Regions from separate parts of the Bacillus sp. DX3.1 genome, predicted to be linked through region 3. Evidence: a T-box and tRNA genes for the amino acid it is inferred to sense, from the RefSeq annotation. Region 3 holds a T-box; the other regions hold tRNA genes.
The links. A T-box is a leader RNA that pairs with one kind of tRNA and senses whether it is charged. The one in region 3 lies ahead of thrS (threonine--tRNA ligase), so its partner is inferred to be a tRNA-Thr.
Positions count from the first base shown of each region.

Region 1: it has a tRNA-Thr gene. The T-box ahead of thrS (threonine--tRNA ligase) is inferred to sense a tRNA for this amino acid. The anticodon was not compared.
Region 2: it has a tRNA-Thr gene. The T-box ahead of thrS (threonine--tRNA ligase) is inferred to sense a tRNA for this amino acid. The anticodon was not compared.

Region 1 covers NZ_CP128153.1:153,813-160,223, reverse strand. The annotation lists gene rocF (arginase) at 1-894, opposite strand; partial or broken gene QRE67_RS00940 (glycerate kinase) at 1,243-1,511, opposite strand; tRNA gene QRE67_RS00935 (tRNA-Ala) at 1,665-1,737, opposite strand; tRNA gene QRE67_RS00930 (tRNA-Gly) at 1,747-1,818, opposite strand; tRNA gene QRE67_RS00925 (tRNA-Lys) at 1,824-1,899, opposite strand; tRNA gene QRE67_RS00920 (tRNA-Gln) at 1,905-1,979, opposite strand; tRNA gene QRE67_RS00915 (tRNA-Tyr) at 2,045-2,128, opposite strand; tRNA gene QRE67_RS00910 (tRNA-Val) at 2,151-2,226, opposite strand; tRNA gene QRE67_RS00905 (tRNA-Glu) at 2,232-2,306, opposite strand; tRNA gene QRE67_RS00900 (tRNA-Thr) at 2,330-2,402, opposite strand; tRNA gene QRE67_RS00895 (tRNA-Asn) at 2,407-2,481, opposite strand; rRNA gene rrf (5S ribosomal RNA) at 2,491-2,606, opposite strand; rRNA gene QRE67_RS00885 (23S ribosomal RNA) at 2,658-5,579, opposite strand; rRNA gene QRE67_RS00880 (16S ribosomal RNA) at 5,722-6,411, opposite strand, start outside.
Region 2 covers NZ_CP128153.1:608,593-615,003, forward strand. The annotation lists rRNA gene QRE67_RS02935 (23S ribosomal RNA) at 1-1,027, shown strand, start outside; rRNA gene rrf (5S ribosomal RNA) at 1,129-1,244, shown strand; tRNA gene QRE67_RS02945 (tRNA-Asn) at 1,254-1,328, shown strand; tRNA gene QRE67_RS02950 (tRNA-Ser) at 1,333-1,424, shown strand; tRNA gene QRE67_RS02955 (tRNA-Glu) at 1,435-1,509, shown strand; tRNA gene QRE67_RS02960 (tRNA-Val) at 1,514-1,589, shown strand; tRNA gene QRE67_RS02965 (tRNA-Met) at 1,614-1,690, shown strand; tRNA gene QRE67_RS02970 (tRNA-Asp) at 1,693-1,768, shown strand; tRNA gene QRE67_RS02975 (tRNA-Phe) at 1,779-1,854, shown strand; tRNA gene QRE67_RS02980 (tRNA-Thr) at 1,871-1,946, shown strand; tRNA gene QRE67_RS02985 (tRNA-Tyr) at 1,957-2,040, shown strand; tRNA gene QRE67_RS02990 (tRNA-Trp) at 2,055-2,128, shown strand; tRNA gene QRE67_RS02995 (tRNA-His) at 2,141-2,216, shown strand; tRNA gene QRE67_RS03000 (tRNA-Gln) at 2,281-2,355, shown strand; tRNA gene QRE67_RS03005 (tRNA-Gly) at 2,361-2,435, shown strand; tRNA gene QRE67_RS03010 (tRNA-Cys) at 2,446-2,516, shown strand; tRNA gene QRE67_RS03015 (tRNA-Leu) at 2,612-2,694, shown strand; gene QRE67_RS03020 (NUDIX hydrolase) at 3,073-3,534, shown strand; gene QRE67_RS03025 (DUF6241 domain-containing protein) at 3,739-4,329, shown strand; gene QRE67_RS03030 (transglycosylase domain-containing protein) at 5,566-6,342, shown strand.
Region 3 covers NZ_CP128153.1:2,375,335-2,381,745, reverse strand. The annotation lists gene QRE67_RS11650 (pyruvate oxidase) at 1-1,101, shown strand, start outside; gene QRE67_RS11645 (DUF3471 domain-containing protein) at 1,313-1,744, opposite strand; gene QRE67_RS11640 (CPBP family intramembrane glutamic endopeptidase) at 2,018-2,722, shown strand; gene QRE67_RS28655 (SRPBCC domain-containing protein) at 3,159-3,356, opposite strand; gene thrS (threonine--tRNA ligase) at 3,367-5,292, opposite strand; T-box leader at 5,336-5,564, opposite strand; T-box leader at 5,607-5,840, opposite strand; gene QRE67_RS11625 (YdbC family protein) at 6,378-6,411, opposite strand, start outside.

The DNA.
Region 1 (6,411 bases), 2.2 Mb from region 3:
TTATTTTAACTTTTCACCAAATAAAGAACCCATTAAGGCTACTGCTGTCGTTGCTGTTCTATTTTTCTCATCTAAAATCGGATTTACTTCTACAAACTCAGCGGATGTAATAATACCTGCCTCTGCAAGCATTTCCATCGCTAAATGACTTTCTCGATACGATAATCCCCCAGTTACAGGTGTCCCAACTCCTGGAGCATCATGTGGATCAAGTCCATCTAAATCTAGTGACAAGTGAACACCATCTGTATGCGATAAATACGCAATCGTTTCTTCCATAACAGCAGTCATACCCATGCGATCAATTTCATGCATTGTAAATACTTTAATGCCTTCATTTCGAATAAAGTCTTTTTCTCCTTCATCTAGTGCACGCGCCCCAATAATAACAACATTCTCCTTCTTCACTTTCGGATACGCCTCATATAAATTCACTAACGAAGAATGGCCATAACCTAAACTTGCCGCAAGTGACATCCCATGGATATTTCCAGATGGTGATGTTTCTTCTGTATTCAAATCACCATGTGCATCATACCAAATGACACCTAAATTTTTATAATGCCTTGTTACTCCTGCAAGCGTTCCAATTGCAATACTATGATCGCCTCCTAATACAAGTGGAAAACGATTTTTCTCTATAATATTATCAACCTTAGTTGCCAACTCATCACACACTTTTGCAACTTGTTTTAGGTTTCTTAACTTTGTATTTTCATCTATCTCTTCTTCCCTCTCGATACATAAATCCCCTATATCTTCAATGTCATATCCTATTTGTTGGATTCTTTCAATTACTCCTGCATAACGAATCGCACTTGGTCCCATATCAACCCCGCGGCGCATTTGTCCTAAATCCATCGGAACTCCAACAATCGAAATTTCTTTCTTCATAGATAGTCTCCCCCTTTTATGCCTTCACTAAATATTTTAAATCTTTTATATAGTCTGACTCAACTCGACATTTTTTTGTATGTATATACAATTTATTCACTTATATTTATATAAAAACTCCTATTTCAAAGCTACTTTATGTATAAATCGAAAATACCACCATGAAAACAAAAAGCGTCTCTTTATTTAGAGACGCTTTTTTGATGCTAATTTCCATACCGCTGCAACATTTCGTGCAGTCATTTCAATATTTTCTTTTTCCATTATATATGCTTCTTCCAATGTCACGGGACTGGATACAGCACTAAATACAGCATCTATTCCCTCTTTATAGATTGGAACGTGCTATAATCCCGATGCTGCAGCCATTTCAATAAAAGCGGTTTTTAAAACCCCTCTACAGGCTCTCCAAGGAGCCCTGTTACATGAACTGTAATCATATCCCCATCTGTAGCATCTACAAGGGCTTGTACCGTTCCTTCCCCTCCATCTGCGATTGGAATCTTTACACACTCTGCCTGTGGGAAAATAGCCGAAAATCCTTTTTCAACCGCGTTACATACCTCTAATGCCCCTAAGCTTTCTTTATAAGAGTCAGACGCTATGACAATCTTCATCCCCATTGATCATTAGCCCGCACCAATTGGGCTTTTACGGGCAGAGTTTATCCCCTACCGAACTTTGAGGTAGGAGGATTACTGTACGCAAATAGCGGGATAAACAAAAAACCTTACATCCAAAATGAATGTAAGGTTTTTTCCTATTTATAATGGAGCCTAGCGGGATCGAACCGCTGACCTCCTGCGTGCAAGGCAGGCGCTCTCCCAGCTGAGCTAAGGCCCCAAAATGAAAAGCGGAAGACGGGATTCGAACCCGCGACCCCAACCTTGGCAAGGTTGTATTCTACCACTGAACTACTTCCGCAAAAATGGTGAGCCATGAAGGATTCGAACCTTCGACCCTCTGATTAAAAGTCAGATGCTCTACCAACTGAGCTAATGGCTCGTAAATGGCTGGGCTAGCTGGATTCGAACCAGCGCATGACGGAGTCAAAGTCCGTTGCCTTACCGCTTGGCTATAGCCCATTAATATTTACTAGTATGCTTGTCTCACCAAAAAAATAAACCTCTATAAGGTTATTTTTGAAAAATGGTGGAGGGGGGCAGATTCGAACTGCCGAACCCGAAGGAGCGGATTTACAGTCCGCCGCGTTTAGCCACTTCGCTACCCCTCCGACATTATAACTTAAACAAATATGGTGGAGGATGACGGGATCGAACCGCCGACCCCCTGCTTGTAAGGCAGGTGCTCTCCCAGCTGAGCTAATCCTCCAAAAGTGGTGACCCGTACGGGATTCGAACCCGTGTTACCGCCGTGAAAGGGCGGTGTCTTAACCACTTGACCAACGGGCCAAAAATTTGTAATACTGTGCGCAAGCTTCCAACCGGGCTTGAACCGGTGACCTCTTCCTTACCATGGAAGTGCTCTACCAGCTGAGCTATGGAAGCATATTGGCTCCGCAGGTAGGACTCGAACCTACGACCGATCGGTTAACAGCCGATAGCTCTACCACTGAGCTACTGCGGAATAATACAAGCCTGGCAACGTCCTACTCTCACAGGGACAAGGTCCCAACTACCATCGGCGCTAGAGAGCTTAACTTCCGTGTTCGGTATGGGAACGGGTGTGACCTCTCTGCCATCATTACCAGACTTATGAAGGTATATTCCTTCAAAACTAGATAACATAAGCGTTCATATTATATGGTTAAGTCCTCGATCTATTAGTATTCGTCAGCTCCACATGTCACCATGCTTCCACCTCGAACCTATCAACCTGATCATCTTTCAGGGATCTTACTAGCTTACGCTATGGGAAATCTCATCTTGAGGGGGGCTTCATGCTTAGATGCTTTCAGCACTTATCCCTTCCGCACATAGCTACCCAGCTATGCCCTTGGCAGAACAACTGGTACACCAGCGGTGCGTCCATCCCGGTCCTCTCGTACTAAGGACAGCTCCTCTCAAATTTCCTGCGCCCACGACGGATAGGGACCGAACTGTCTCACGACGTTCTGAACCCAGCTCGCGTACCGCTTTAATGGGCGAACAGCCCAACCCTTGGGACCGACTACAGCCCCAGGATGCGATGAGCCGACATCGAGGTGCCAAACCTCCCCGTCGATGTGGACTCTTGGGGGAGATAAGCCTGTTATCCCCGGGGTAGCTTTTATCCGTTGAGCGATGGCCCTTCCATGCGGAACCACCGGATCACTAAGCCCGACTTTCGTCCCTGCTCGACTTGTAGGTCTCGCAGTCAAGCTCCCTTATGCCTTTGCACTCTACGAATGATTTCCAACCATTCTGAGGGAACCTTTGGGCGCCTCCGTTACACTTTAGGAGGCGACCGCCCCAGTCAAACTGCCCACCTGACACTGTCTCCCGGGTCGATGAGACCCGTAGGTTAGAATTTCAATACAGTCAGGGCGGTATCCCACCAGCGCCTCCACCGAAGCTAGCGCTCCGGTTTCAATGGCTCCCGCCTATCCTGTACAAACTGTACCAAAATTCAATATCAGGCTACAGTAAAGCTCCACGGGGTCTTTCCGTCCTGTCGCGGGTAACCTGCATCTTCACAGGTACTATAATTTCACCGAGTCTCTGGTTGAGACAGTGCCCAAATCGTTACACCTTTCGTGCGGGTCGGAACTTACCCGACAAGGAATTTCGCTACCTTAGGACCGTTATAGTTACGGCCGCCGTTTACTGGGGCTTCAGTTCAGAGCTTCGCTTGCGCTAACCCCTCTCCTTAACCTTCCAGCACCGGGCAGGTGTCAGCCCCTATACTTCGCCTTACGGCTTCGCAGAGACCTGTGTTTTTGCTAAACAGTCGCTTGGGCCTATTCACTGCGGCTTTCCGTTAAGAAAGCACCCCTTCTCCCGAAGTTACGGGGTCATTTTGCCGAGTTCCTTAACCAGAGTTCTCTCGCACACCTTAGGATTCTCTCCTCGCCTACCTGTGTCGGTTTGCGGTACAGGCACCTTTTATCTCGCTAGAAGCTTTTCTTGGCAGCGGGGAATCAAAGACTTCGCTCCATAAGGAGCTTCCCCATCACAGCTCAGCCTTCACGATAAGCGGATTTGCCTACTTATCAGCCTAACTGCTTGGACGTGCACAACCAATCGCACGCTTCTTCTATCCTTCTGCGTCCCTCCATTGCTCAAACGATAAAGAGGTGGTACAGGAATATCAACCTGTTGTCCATCGCCTACGCCTGTCGGCCTCGGCTTAGGTCCTGACTAACCCTGAGCGGACGAGCCTTCCTCAGGAAACCTTAGGCATTCGGTGGACGGGATTCTCACCCGTCTTTCGCTACTCATACCGGCATTCTCACTTCTAAGCGCTCCACCAGTCCTTACGGTCTGACTTCACTGCCCTTAGAACGCTCCCCTACCACTGATACCATAGGTATCAATCCGCAGCTTCGGTGGTGTATTTAGCCCCGGTACATTTTCGGCGCAGAGTCACTCGACTAGTGAGCTATTACGCACTCTTTAAATGGTGGCTGCTTCTAAGCCAACATCCTAGTTGTCTAAGCAACTCCACATCCTTTTCCACTTAATACACACTTTGGGACCTTAGCTGGCGGTCTGGGCTGTTTCCCTTTTGACTACGGATCTTATCACTCGCAGTCTGACTCCTAAGGATAAGTCATTGGCATTCGGAGTTTGACTGAATTCGGTAATCCGATGAGGACCCCTAGTTCAATCAGTGCTCTACCTCCAAGACTCTTACACTTAAGGCTAGCCCTAAAGCTATTTCGGGGAGAACCAGCTATCTCCAGGTTCGATTGGAATTTCTCCGCTACCCACACCTCATCCCCGCACTTTTCAACGTGCGTGGGTTCGGGCCTCCATTCAGTGTTACCTGAACTTCACCCTGGACATGGGTAGATCACCTGGTTTCGGGTCTACGACCACGTACTAAACGCCCTATTCAGACTCGCTTTCGCTACGGCTCCGCCTCTTCAGCTTAACCTCGCACGGGATCGTAACTCGCCGGTTCATTCTACAAAAGGCACGCCATCACCCATTAACGGGCTCTGACTATTTGTAGGCACACGGTTTCAGGATCTCTTTCACTCCCCTTCCGGGGTGCTTTTCACCTTTCCCTCACGGTACTGGTTCACTATCGATCACTAGGTAGTATTTAGCCTTGGGAGATGGTCCTCCCAGATTCCGACGGAATTTCACGTGTTCCGCCGTACTCAGGATACATTCAAGAGGGAACGAAGTTTCGACTACAGGGTTGTTACCTTCTATGACGAGCCTTTCCAGGCTGCTTCGTCTACCCCGTTCCTTTGTAACTCCGTATAGAATGTCCTACAACCCCAAGAGGCAAGCCTCTTGGTTTGGGCTAGATTCCGTTTCGCTCGCCGCTACTCAGGAAATCGCATTTGCTTTCTCTTCCTCCAGGTACTTAGATGTTTCAGTTCCCTGGGTCTGTCTTCCATACCCTATGTATTCAGGTAAGGATACCATACCATTACGTATAGTGGGTTTCCCCATTCGGAAATCTTCGGATCAAAGCTTACTTACAGCTCCCCGAAGCATATCGGCGTTAGTCCCGTCCTTCATCGACTCCTAGTGTCAAGGCATCCACCGTGCGCCCTTTCTAACTTAACCAAAATTAATTAAAAAAATATGAGCTACACTGTTATCTAGTTTTCAAAGAACATACATTTCGAGAGATTTAGTTCTCTCAAAACTGAACGAAACGAAACAAGTCAACGTATATTGATGAACTGCGTTCATCAATTCTCCATAGAAAGGAGGTGATCCAGCCGCACCTTCCGATACGGCTACCTTGTTACGACTTCACCCCAATCATCTGTCCCACCTTAGGCGGCTGGCTCCATAAAGGTTACCCCACCGACTTCGGGTGTTACAAACTCTCGTGGTGTGACGGGCGGTGTGTACAAGGCCCGGGAACGTATTCACCGCGGCATGCTGATCCGCGATTACTAGCGATTCCAGCTTCATGTAGGCGAGTTGCAGCCTACAATCCGAACTGAGAACGGTTTTATGAGATTAGCTCCACCTCGCGGTCTTGCAGCTCTTTGTACCGTCCATTGTAGCACGTGTGTAGCCCAGGTCATAAGGGGCATGATGATTTGACGTCATCCCCACCTTCCTCCGGTTTGTCACCGGCAGTCACCTTAGAGTGCCCAACTAAATGCTGGCAACTAAGATCAAGGGTTGCGCTCGTTGCGGGACTTAACCCAACATCTCACGACACGAGCTGACGACAACCATGCACCACCTGTCACTTTGCCCCCGAAGGGGAAGCCCTATCTCTAGGGTTTTCAAAGGATGTCAAGACCTGGTAAGGTTCTTCGCGTTGCTTCGAATTAAACCACATGCTCCACCGCTTGTGCGGGCCCCCGTCAATTCCTTTGAGTTTCAGCCTTGCGGCCGTACTCCCCAGGCGGAGTGCTTAATGCGTTAACTTCAGCAC
Region 2 (6,411 bases), 1.8 Mb from region 3:
GCGAAGCTCTGAACTGAAGCCCCAGTAAACGGCGGCCGTAACTATAACGGTCCTAAGGTAGCGAAATTCCTTGTCGGGTAAGTTCCGACCCGCACGAAAGGTGTAACGATTTGGGCACTGTCTCAACCAGAGACTCGGTGAAATTATAGTACCTGTGAAGATGCAGGTTACCCGCGACAGGACGGAAAGACCCCGTGGAGCTTTACTGTAGCCTGATATTGAATTTTGGTACAGTTTGTACAGGATAGGCGGGAGCCATTGAAACCGGAGCGCTAGCTTCGGTGGAGGCGCTGGTGGGATACCGCCCTGACTGTATTGAAATTCTAACCTACGGGTCTCATCGACCCGGGAGACAGTGTCAGGTGGGCAGTTTGACTGGGGCGGTCGCCTCCTAAAGTGTAACGGAGGCGCCCAAAGGTTCCCTCAGAATGGTTGGAAATCATTCGTAGAGTGCAAAGGCATAAGGGAGCTTGACTGCGAGACCTACAAGTCGAGCAGGGACGAAAGTCGGGCTTAGTGATCCGGTGGTTCCGCATGGAAGGGCCATCGCTCAACGGATAAAAGCTACCCCGGGGATAACAGGCTTATCTCCCCCAAGAGTCCACATCGACGGGGAGGTTTGGCACCTCGATGTCGGCTCATCGCATCCTGGGGCTGTAGTCGGTCCCAAGGGTTGGGCTGTTCGCCCATTAAAGCGGTACGCGAGCTGGGTTCAGAACGTCGTGAGACAGTTCGGTCCCTATCCGTCGTGGGCGCAGGAAATTTGAGAGGAGCTGTCCTTAGTACGAGAGGACCGGGATGGACGCACCGCTGGTGTACCAGTTGTTCTGCCAAGGGCATAGCTGGGTAGCTATGTGCGGAAGGGATAAGTGCTGAAAGCATCTAAGCATGAAGCCCCCCTCAAGATGAGATTTCCCATAGCGTAAGCTAGTAAGATCCCTGAAAGATGATCAGGTTGATAGGTTCGAGGTGGAAGCATGGTGACATGTGGAGCTGACGAATACTAATAGATCGAGGACTTAACCATATAATATGAAGCAATGTTATCTAGTTTTGAGAGAATATAAAAAAACTTGTTGACTTTTTAAATCAATCAGGTATAATAATGATTGTCTCAAATGAATATAGTCTGGTAATGATGGCAGAGAGGTCACACCCGTTCCCATACCGAACACGGAAGTTAAGCTCTCTAGCGCCGATGGTAGTTGGGACCTTGTCCCTGTGAGAGTAGGACGTTGCCAGGCTAACATTATTCCGCAGTAGCTCAGCGGTAGAGCTATCGGCTGTTAACCGATCGGTCGTAGGTTCGATTCCTACCTGCGGAGCCATGATGGAGAGCTGTCCGAGTTGGCCGAAGGAGCACGATTGGAAATCGTGTATACGTCATAAGCGTATCAAGGGTTCGAATCCCTTGCTCTCCGCCATAACATTTTTGGCCCGTTGGTCAAGTGGTTAAGACACCGCCCTTTCACGGCGGTAACACGGGTTCGAATCCCGTACGGGTCACCACTTCGGAGGATTAGCTCAGCTGGGAGAGCACCTGCCTTACAAGCAGGGGGTCGGCGGTTCGATCCCGTCATCCTCCACCATATAAAATATATGAATAGTAACGTCGCGGGGTGGAGCAGTCTGGTAGCTCGTCGGGCTCATAACCCGAAGGTCGCAGGTTCAAATCCTGTCCCCGCAACCAATGGTCCCGTGGTGTAGTGGTTAACATGCCTGCCTGTCACGCAGGAGATCGCCGGTTCGACCCCGGTCGGGACCGCCATTTATTTTTTGGCTCGGTAGCTCAGTCGGTAGAGCAGAGGACTGAAAATCCTCGTGTCGGCGGTTCGATTCCGTCCCGAGCCACCATTTTAAAAATGAATATGCCGGCTTAGCTCAATTGGTAGAGCAACTGACTTGTAATCAGTAGGTTGGGGGTTCAAGTCCTCTAGCCGGCACCATGTAAGTTTCGGAGGGGTAGCGAAGTGGCTAAACGCGGCGGACTGTAAATCCGCTCCTTCGGGTTCGGCAGTTCGAATCTGCCCCCCTCCACCATTTACATTTTATATAGGGGCATAGTTTAAAGGTAGAACAGAGGTCTCCAAAACCTCCAGTGTGGGTTCAATTCCTACTGCCCCTGCCAAAACACAACATGGCGGTTGTGGCGAAGTGGTTAACGCACCGGATTGTGGCTCCGGCATTCGTGGGTTCGATTCCCATCAGTCGCCCCATTTTTATTTTAAACATTTACAAATAAAATAATGGTTACACACATACAATGTATTAAAACTTCGGTGGGCTATAGCCAAGCGGTAAGGCAACGGACTTTGACTCCGTCATGCGCTGGTTCGAATCCAGCTAGCCCAGCCATTCTTGCGGAAGTAGTTCAGTGGTAGAATACAACCTTGCCAAGGTTGGGGTCGCGGGTTCGAATCCCGTCTTCCGCTCCAAGTTTAATACGGCGGCATAGCCAAGTGGTAAGGCAGAGGTCTGCAAAACCTTTACCACCGGTTCGAATCCGGTTGCCGCCTTTTTTGTTATCTAGATATAGTGAAATTAGTAGACGAGTACAACTTAAAAGAGTAGTGCAATACTAAGTTCGTTATGTCGAATTTTTTTATATTTTGCCTGAGTGGTGGAATGGCAGACACGCCGGACTCAAAATCCGGTGCCTTCACGGGCGTGTGGGTTCGACCCCCACCTCAGGTATCTAGTAAACAAGGCTTCGTATTTAATTATACGAGGTCTTGTTTTATTTGCTTATATATTACTTCTGGTTAACTTGTGATTAATGAGGTGGAAATTCATATACTATATAAATACAAATTAAAAAACCGACATAAACCCCTTCTTTTTAGGTGGAAGAGAGCATCCGACCATGCATAGAAGCGGTCAGATCCTTTTCCTGCCCAGACGTAGTGAAAACAAAGAGAGAAAACGAGTGCGGGTCACCTTTTGTTATCCATAGCCGCGGCTTATATGTCGAAAAATCAAAATGGATTTATATAAAAGGGATTTTATAGTGTCTGAAGAACATTAATATATATTATAATTTAAATGTTATTGATATTCTCTGGAGGATGAAAGATGGGACATACACCACCTAAACATATTATTGCAGTTTCTGCTTATATCACGAACGAAAATAATGAAGTTCTTTTAACACAGGTTCAGTGGAGAGCTGATACATGGGAAATGCCTGGTGGACAGGTAGAAGAGGGAGAAGCACTTGATCAGGCAGTCTGTAGAGAAGTACTTGAAGAAACAGGTCTTATTGTAGAACCTATTGGAATAACAGGTGTTTATTATAATGCATCAAAGCATATTCTAGTAGTTGTATTTAAGGTGGAGTATGTTAGTGGAAAAATAAAAACACCACCTGAAGAAATAAAGGAAGCAAAATTTGTTGCATTAAATGAAAGTAATATTGACGAGTATATAACACGCCCTCATATGAAGTCGAGGACACTGGATGCTATGAAAGCAAAGTATTTTACCCCATATGAAACTTGGAAAGTAGATCCTTATAATTTGATAGTAAGATTATAAAAAGAAGTAAAGTTTTTTGGTGTGTGTATATTTTATTTTAGTTCCTTATTGAATAGCTTTTAACATTTATTCTGCTGTTTTCAACACCACATACTTTGAGAGTAAGGTTTAGTTATAACTATTATTTGAAAATTAATCATAAATTTCCTGTTATAATATGTCTTATACATAATATTTAAAAAATTAAAAACAGGAGGAGAGATTATGAAAAAAAAGTTATTGTACTGGGTGGGCTCAATTGCTGGTTTAGCTCTTGTAGGATTTGGAATATTTTATGGATTAACGGCTACATCTACTATAAGCGTGGAGAAAGAATCTGTTTCCTCTGAAGCAGTAAAAGAAAAAAAAGAAGAACCAGTATTGGAGGAAAAAGATTCACAAGAAAATACGGCACAGATTGAAGGTGTTGATTTACAATTAGATATTGATAACAGCTCACCCGAATCGGCAGTTATAGCAGCTATGCATAAAATGACTCATCAAAAAGTACGTGCACAAGAAAAGTGGGGCGCAATTCCAATGACTAAGCAAGGTACAGATCTCATATATAATATCGTCGCTCAAAGCTCATTCAAGGAGAAAGATAGATTATTACAAATTGCTGAAAGATGGAAGAATCGTGATTTTAGTCAAATATCAGATGACCATAATTTCTTTTGGACTTTTGATGGAGGAACAATCGGAAAAGCGTATGGTATGCTGAATACTTCAGAAGAAAGAACTTTCGCCATTAATAACTTTGGTGAGGAAATGACTGGGAAGTTAGTTAAATCTGGTGATCTTTCAGCTAAATAATGAAATAACTTAGTAAAGAAGTAGAAAGTGAAGCAAAATGAACTTATATAAATACAAATTAAAAAACTGACATACAACCCCTCTTTTTAGGTGGGAGAGAGCATCCGACCATGCATAGAAGTGGTCAGATCCTTTTCCTGCCCAGACACAGTGAAAACAAAGAGAGAAAACGAGTGCAGGTCACCTTTTGTTATCTATAGCCGTGGCTTATATGTCGAAAAATCCAAAATGGATTTATATAGTAGATATTGAGAATAATGAAGATGTATTTTTTTGTATTCATTAAGGACGAGTTGTTTGATCCCGAATCAAACAATTCGTCCTTTTTATCCCGCTATTTGCGGGCAGTAATCCCCCACTGATCAAAGTTTTACTTTATGTATAGTGTGTGGACGCAGGGACGTCTAATATGCTGTTAGAACGGATAGGCTAGGAGAATAGAGAAAATAGGTGATTATCCACTGTATTGGGTCATCAGCCCCTATTGAATTACAGGTAGAGAGATTTTATATGTTGATAAAAGGAACGTTCGTTTGGTATGATATCTATATTGTTCTAATGGAGAGTAAAAATTGTTATTTCAACCTTTAAGATATTTTGGTAAGGGAAAAGTTTGTATTATGTTATATAAATACAAATTAAAAAACCTACATAAAACTCTTCTTTTTAGGTAGGAGAGAGCATCCGGCCATGCATAGAAGCGGTCAGATCCTTTTCCTAACCCATGCCAAGTGAAAACAAGGAGAGAAAATGAGTACAGGCCACCTTTTGTTATCCATAGCCGCGGCTATATGTCGAAAAATCAAAATGGATTTATATAGAAAGCACTTAAAGGTCAAGAAAATCCAAAGTGATATAATAGAAGAATAGATACATTATATTGACGTTTTTGAATGAGTAGGAGTTTGTGCTATATAAATACAAATTAAAAAACCGACACATAAAACCCTTCTTTTTAGGTGGGAGAGAGCATCCGTTCATGCATAGAAGCGGTCAGATCCTTTTCCTGCCCCATACCAAGTGAAAACAAAGAGAGAAAACGAGTGCAGGTCACCTTTTGTTATCCATAGCCGCGGCTTATATGTCGAAAAATTAAAATAGATATATATAGAATATGTATTTTATACCTTACAACAATGTAAGGTAGGTGTAAGAGAAATCGATGGGATCTTCCGCACATTAAAGGTATTTTTAAGATAAGAACCATACATGCTGTAAAGAAAAGAGGTGTGCACGATGAAAGAACGAGTACTGTCTAGAGTAAACTATCATCAACGAGTTTCATTCAATCCAATTGCAAAGTTTCTTTATAAAGCTATCATTTTATTATTATTATTAAGTTGTACATTATTATTTATCGGAAATGCAATGGTTGAACGAAGTAATATTAGCAAGTTACATGTACCTGCTAAATTTGAGGTGCCAGAGTCATTAGCTCACGCATTTATTGCGACAGAAGATAAACGATTTTATCATCATGACGGTTTAGACTATATAGCAATTGTTCGGGCTTCAATTGAAAATATAAAAGCTGGTGGCGTTGTACAAGGTGGAAGTACAATTACACAGCAGCTTTCTAAAAATGCTTTTTTATCAAATGAACGTACATTTTCTCGTAAATGGAAAGAAATTTTTTATACAAAAAAAATTGAACGCACATATACAAAAAATGAAATTTTAAAATTATATGTGAGCAATATTTATTATGGAGAAGGTGCATGGGGGATTGAGAAAGCAGCGCAGTTATACTTTGGTAAAGAGGTGAATCAATTAACACTAAGTGAAAGTGCAATGATGGCTGCTATTGTAAAAGCCCCTTCCTATTATTCACCTGTTCAGAATTATGATAAAGCGGTAGAGAGACGGAATGTCGTTTTAAAATTGATGGAGAGAGAAGGCTATATTAGCCATGCTGAATATGTACAAGCAACAAGTGAAAAATTAGTGATTCGTCATGATATTAAAGCGGAGCACCCAGTACAAAAAGTTGCTCGTGAAAAGCTTGTAAGTTAAAAACTAAGTTCCATATGGAACTTAGTTTTTTTATGAATGAAACAGTCAAAATTGAGACACAATATTGAC
Region 3 (6,411 bases):
AACGAGGCAAAGAAACCTGTTATTTTAGCTGGGAAAGGAGCGAAACATGCGAAAGAGTCTTTACTGACATTCGCCGAGCATATTGGTGCACCAATCGTCTTAACACTTCCAGCAAAAGGTATCATTCCAGATGAACACCCTCTTTGTATCGGTGGGCTAGGATTAATCGGAACAAAACCTGCCTATGAAGCAATGCAGCATGCGGATACATTAATCATGGTCGGTACTTCTTATCCTTTCACAGGGTTCTTACCAGAAAAAGCAAAAACACTTCATATCGATACGGATCCTGCACAAATCGGAAAACGTTATCCAACTGATATTGGGCTGGCTGGAGACGCCGATAAAACGTTGAAGTGGTTCACACAAAATGTTGAAAAGCATAGCAATCGTTCTTTCTTAGAACATCATCAAGAACTCATGAAAAAATGGGAAGAAAAATTGCATAATCAAGAAGAAGACTCTTCTACTCCAATCAAACCACAAAGAGTCATGCATGCACTGCAGCACGTGGCAAATGATGATGCAATTTTATCCGTTGATGTCGGAAATGTAACAGTGTGGGCTGCACGTCATTTTCGAATGACGAACCAGCAATTTATCATCTCCAGCTGGCTCGCGACACTCGGTTGCGGACTACCTGGGGCACTAGCTGGGCAAATTGCGTATCCTGATAAACAAGTCTTCGCAATATGCGGTGATGGTGGATTTGGTATGACAATGAACGACTTTGTCACAGCCGTTAAATATAAACTACCCATTGTTGTCGTTGTCTTAAACAACCACAAAATTGCTATGATTAAGTTCGAACAAGAAGTGATGGGAAATATTGAATTTGGTACAGACTTAACAAATCCTGATTTCGCAAAATATGCAGAAGCATGCGGCGGAGTTGGTTACCGTGTCGAACATATTGATGAATTACTCCCTGCTTTTGAAAAAGCAGTAAAGCAAGATAAACCGTGTATTATCGATGTTGTGGTCGATGTAAACGAAGCCCCGATGCCTGCGAAAATCACATTTGCCCAAGCTGCCGGTTATACGAAGCATATGATTAAAGAATTATTTGAAGAAGGAAAGATTGATTTACCTCCTCTATAAAATATAACGAATAAAGGATAGATGAAAACAGATCATTTTCATCTATCCTTTTCTCATTTACTACAGCACAACTATCATCCATTCGACTAACAAATAAAAAGTACAGCGAATTTTATTGTTTGATAAAAATAATTTCTCAAACAATAGGTTCTAGCGGCATCTGAAGACTATAAATCTCACCTTCTTCATTCGTAGAAACCGAAACCCAAAATCAGGTTTCTTCCGCTTGGAATATATCATTATCATGATGAATTAACGTAAACGCCAACGAACGATATTCCATATATAATTTTCCGTTCTTTTCCGTTATCTCTACATTTTCATAAGCAGGATGTACAACATGACCTATGAAATCATATAACGGGTGAGAAGGAACTGCATCAGGTTTCGGCTCCATCTCTTCTTGTTGATCAATACCTTCAAGTAATTTTTTTAACTCTTTTCCCTGTTGCTTGTTCCAGTCCACCGGCTCAAGGCTAAGTATTTGATCATAAACATGATACGCTATACAATCCGGTAAATATGTGGTGTCTTTATTTGCCAAGATTACGATCCCAATCTTTTCTTCTGGAATAAAAGATACATGGGCAGTGAATCCATCAATCCTACCTGCATAATTTTTATCTTCACTCTTTGCAATCAAAGGTAACAGGTGTTTCCAATTTATCTTGCCTCAAGTTTTAGTATGTTCCTTCCTTAGAATACTATCTTTTACCTCTTTCTACTTTTACTTCTAGTTTAAATAAACTAATTTCGTCATAATATCGGAGAGTATACAAGGTTATATTTATTTTTTTGATACCTCACCTGTTGAAAAGTAAGACTAAACATCACTCCCTAAAAAAGACTTGTAGGTAACGTTACGTCACCTTATATAATTAAATAATCACATACCAAGGTCAGGGAGGCGAACACTTTGATAAGTAATAAGAATTCAGTAGTAGAAAAGATGGATTGGTCTTTGAAAGAATTCATCTTAATGCTTATCCTAACTTTTATCTTAGTACCATTCTTCTTAGAATATTTGTTTAATGAATTTTTCAGTAATTTATTTCAAAATAAATTATATACAGATACTCTTACTGGTTTAATAATGGCAATTGTTTTTCTACTCGGGGTTTATCACATTACTTTGAAGCCATTTCAATTAACATGGAAGGATATTGGACTACGATCTTTTACTAAACGTTACTGGGTTTCTACTATTTTTTGGACAATAACTTTAATTGTGCTCAGTGTTGTTGTTGTAATCATTATGGATGTACTAGGAATCAGTTATGAAAATAGTAAAACCGAAAGTTTTCAAACACAACTGACACCAATAAATTTTACAATCGGCTTCATCTCCGCTGCTGTTATATCCCCATTTTATGAAGAAGTTTTTTACAGAGGATTTCTCTATAAGTGGTTAAGAAGTAGATTTGGTATAGCAGTTGCGATAGCGTTTAGCTCTCTCATATTCATGTTGGTTCACATTCCTACTTACAACACCTTACCAATCAATTTCATTTCTGGGCTTATATTTGCGTGGACATATGAAAGATCTGGATCAATAGTTCCAGGCATAATTATTCACGGATGCTTTAATGGTATCGCTGTAATTCTTACGGCTTTAGCATAGAAAAATCTTAATCTGAGGATGGAGGCATGCGTTTATCTCTACTCACTTTACTATTTGATTTGTTGAATTTTCCAGTAAGGTCTATACAAAAAGAACAGTTCCAATTAGTAAACGAAGTAATACAGCACTGTACATATGTAGCTATTATCATCTTTTTTCCGTACAATTGGTAAAATAATTCCGTATTATACATTTAACCTTTGAGTCATTACAATCAGAAACCGTTGAATTATTTTAAGTTTTGTATTTAGAAGGAAAAACACACGATATGCAAGTCGATAAATCAAACAAGCTACCCATATCTCGGTAGCTTGTCTGACATCTTTTTACTTTTCTAAATAGTTTATAAAACGAATTGTGTATTAAAATTTATATACAGGATTATTGTTCAAGTTTTTACATATGGACAAACTTTATTTTGAATCTACAGTAAAATTTAGTCTACATGTATTGGTGGCAAAGTACGTCCTGTTTCGAGCAAGCTCTTCAAGTTACTTAAAACGGCTGGCCATCCATTATTATATCCCTCGAAAGTATCATCATCATCCACAAAGTCTGTCTCCAAAAGATTTTCATGCTTAAGTGTTAGCTTTACGGTTGAGTTCATTGGTTGTAGTTCAAAAGTGACTCTTATTTAATATTTTTTATCTAGAGCATTTCTTATAAATTTCATCCTGTACACTTTCTATAAATGCAGATAGCGAAACAACTTCAGATTTCTCCTCTCCATACCTACGTACATTTACAGCTTCATTCTCGATTTCTTTATCCCCGATTACAAGAATATAAGGAGTCTTTTTCATTTGTGCTTCTCGTATTTTATATCCGAGTTTTTCATTACGAACGTCTAGCTCAGCTCGTATACCAGCATGTCTCAGCTTCTCCTCCATCTCTTTCGCGTACCCTTCATGTACTTCTACTGAAACAGGAATCACCTTTACTTGAACAGGAGCTAACCATGTTGGAAATGCTCCACCAAAATGTTCAATTAATATACCTAAGAATCGATCAAGTGATCCTAATACAGCACGGTGAATGACGACAGGTCGTTTTTTCTCATTTTTATCGTCAATATAATGTAAGTTGAATTTCTCTGGCATTTGAAAATCAAGTTGAACTGTTGCACATTGGTGACTTCTTCTTAATGCATCCTTAATATGAAAATCAATTTTTGGTCCATAAAATGCACCATCCCCCTCATTAATTTTATAGTTATAATGTAATGATTTCAGTACATTTTCAAGTGCGCCTTCTGCCTTATTCCATAGTTCGTCATCTCCCATTGAATCTTCTGGTCTTGTCGAAAGTTCTATTTCATATTCAAAACCAAATGTACGATAGACAAAATCGATTTGTTTGATTACCGATTGTATCTCACTTTCAATTTGTTCCGGTGTAACGAATATATGTGCATCGTCTTGACAAAATGTACGTACTCTTAATAAACCGTTCAGCGCACCGCTAAATTCATGTCGATGCACTTGACCGAACTCACACATTCTAATTGGTAAATCTCGATAGGAGTGTAGCTTATTTTTAAACATCAACATATGTCCAGGACAATTCATTGGTTTTAGCGCGAAGCTTTTATGATCGACCTCTGAAAAATACATATTATCTTTATAATGATCCCAGTGTCCTGATTGCTCCCATAGCTCTTGATTCATCATAAAAGGAGTACGAACTTCTTGGTAATCATGCTTCTGTTGCAATTCTCTTAGAAAAGATTCTAATTCATTTCGTATGATTTGCCCTTTCGGTAAATAAAAAGGCATTCCTGGTGCTTCTTCAGAGAACATAAATAATTCAAGTTCATTGCCAAGCTTACGATGATTCCTCTTTGCCGCTTCTTCTACAAACTGCAAGTGATTTTCTAATTCCTTTTGTGAAGAAAAAGCAACACCATATATCCGTTGAAGAACTTGATTATTACTATCACCGCGCCAATATGCACCAGAAACGTGAGTCAACTTGAATGCTTTCATATATCCAGTTGACGGTAAATGTGGCCCGCGGCATAAATCTAAAAATTCCCCTTGCTTATAAATTGTTACAATTTCATGGGCTGGAATATCATCTAAGAGCTCTAACTTTAAGTGGTCATTCAAGTCTTGAAAAATCTTTTTCGCTTCATCCCTAGTAACTTCCATTCGTTCCATTTCTAAATTTTCGTTTATAATGCTCTGCATTTCATTTTCTATTTGAGATAATTCTTCAACAGTCATACTATCAGGAAGATCCATATCATAATAAAATCCATTTTCAATAACTGGTCCTACTCCTAATTTTACATTGCGATATAATCTTTTTACCGCTTGTGCTAACACATGCGTAGCAGTGTGCCTTCCGATTTGTATTCCTTCTTCCGAATCTACAGTTATAATTTCAATTTTCGCATCGTGATTAATGTTTCGGCGTAAATCAAATAATTGACCATTTACCTGCCCAGCTACAGCTTTCTTTTTTAAGCTCGAGCTAATCGATGCTGCAATCGCTTCTAAAGTAATGCCTTTTACATATTCTTTTGCACTGCCATCTGGAAAAATAATTCGAATTACTTGTTCGCTCATCTTTACCACTCCATTTCATAATAAAAAGCACACTCATCCCTATAGTAGGGACGAGTGTGCTTTTACCCGTGGTTCCACCCAGATTCCCATCATATTTTAAAATACGATGGCTTCTTTTGCGGTAACGTCGCTTACACGGCACTAGATACTATGTTTTTCCCCAGTGCAGCTCTAAGGTGGTAAGTTATTTTCCTGCGTTAGGAAGTTCTCAGCTCTCCTTCCTTCTCTGTATAACCGTTAAAAATAACTCGTGTCCTTTTCTTTGCTTATCATGATATAAAATTAAAAAATAAAAAAGCATACTCATCCCTAGTAATAGGGACGAATATGCTTATATCCGTGGTTCCACCCAGATTCCTATCGCACCTTTTCTATAAAGGATTTTGATAGCTTCTTTTTCCGTAACGTGGCTATACGGTATTGGATACTTATTTTCCCCAATACAGCTCTAAGGTGGTAAGTCATTTTTCTGCGCTAGGAAGTTCTCAGCTTTCCTTCCTTCTCTGTATAACCGTAAAAATAACTCGTGTCCTTTTCATCGCTTTTGAAATAACATTCACTTATTGCTATAAAATATACAATATTCAAATTGTTTTTGCAAGTATTTAAAAATATAAATTGGAAAATATTTTTAACTTCTTCCATTTTTCCCGTGTGAATAGCCCTCCATTCACTCCATTAAAATTGAATGTTTGAACTGTCTTTTTTTGTTGTTCGGAAGGCGGAGCGTTAAAAGTAACAGTTTTCACTTCAAACCACCTTCCTTTTTTTTCGTTATAGTGTTTCGGAAGCCTAACGCCAAACAATATGCCCTGCACGTGCTTGAGGAAGAGGACTTCTGTTGGATTAATGTTAAAAACCGAGAAATAGCTGCTTGTAGGCATCTAAAATATATCAATCCCTGTTTCTACTTTCGATTCTCTTCCCCTTGACGAATTGCTTCCCCTTCTTCTACTTGGCCACCAGGGATTTCCTATCCTCGTTTCGGACTTTTTTGTACCAAAATTTCATTCTTCTCATTCAAGAAAACTGTTACTGCTGAAATAATATGTCTTGGATATGACATCATGTATCCACTCTTTTTATTAAGAATATGCGGGGCATACAGACCACTCATCG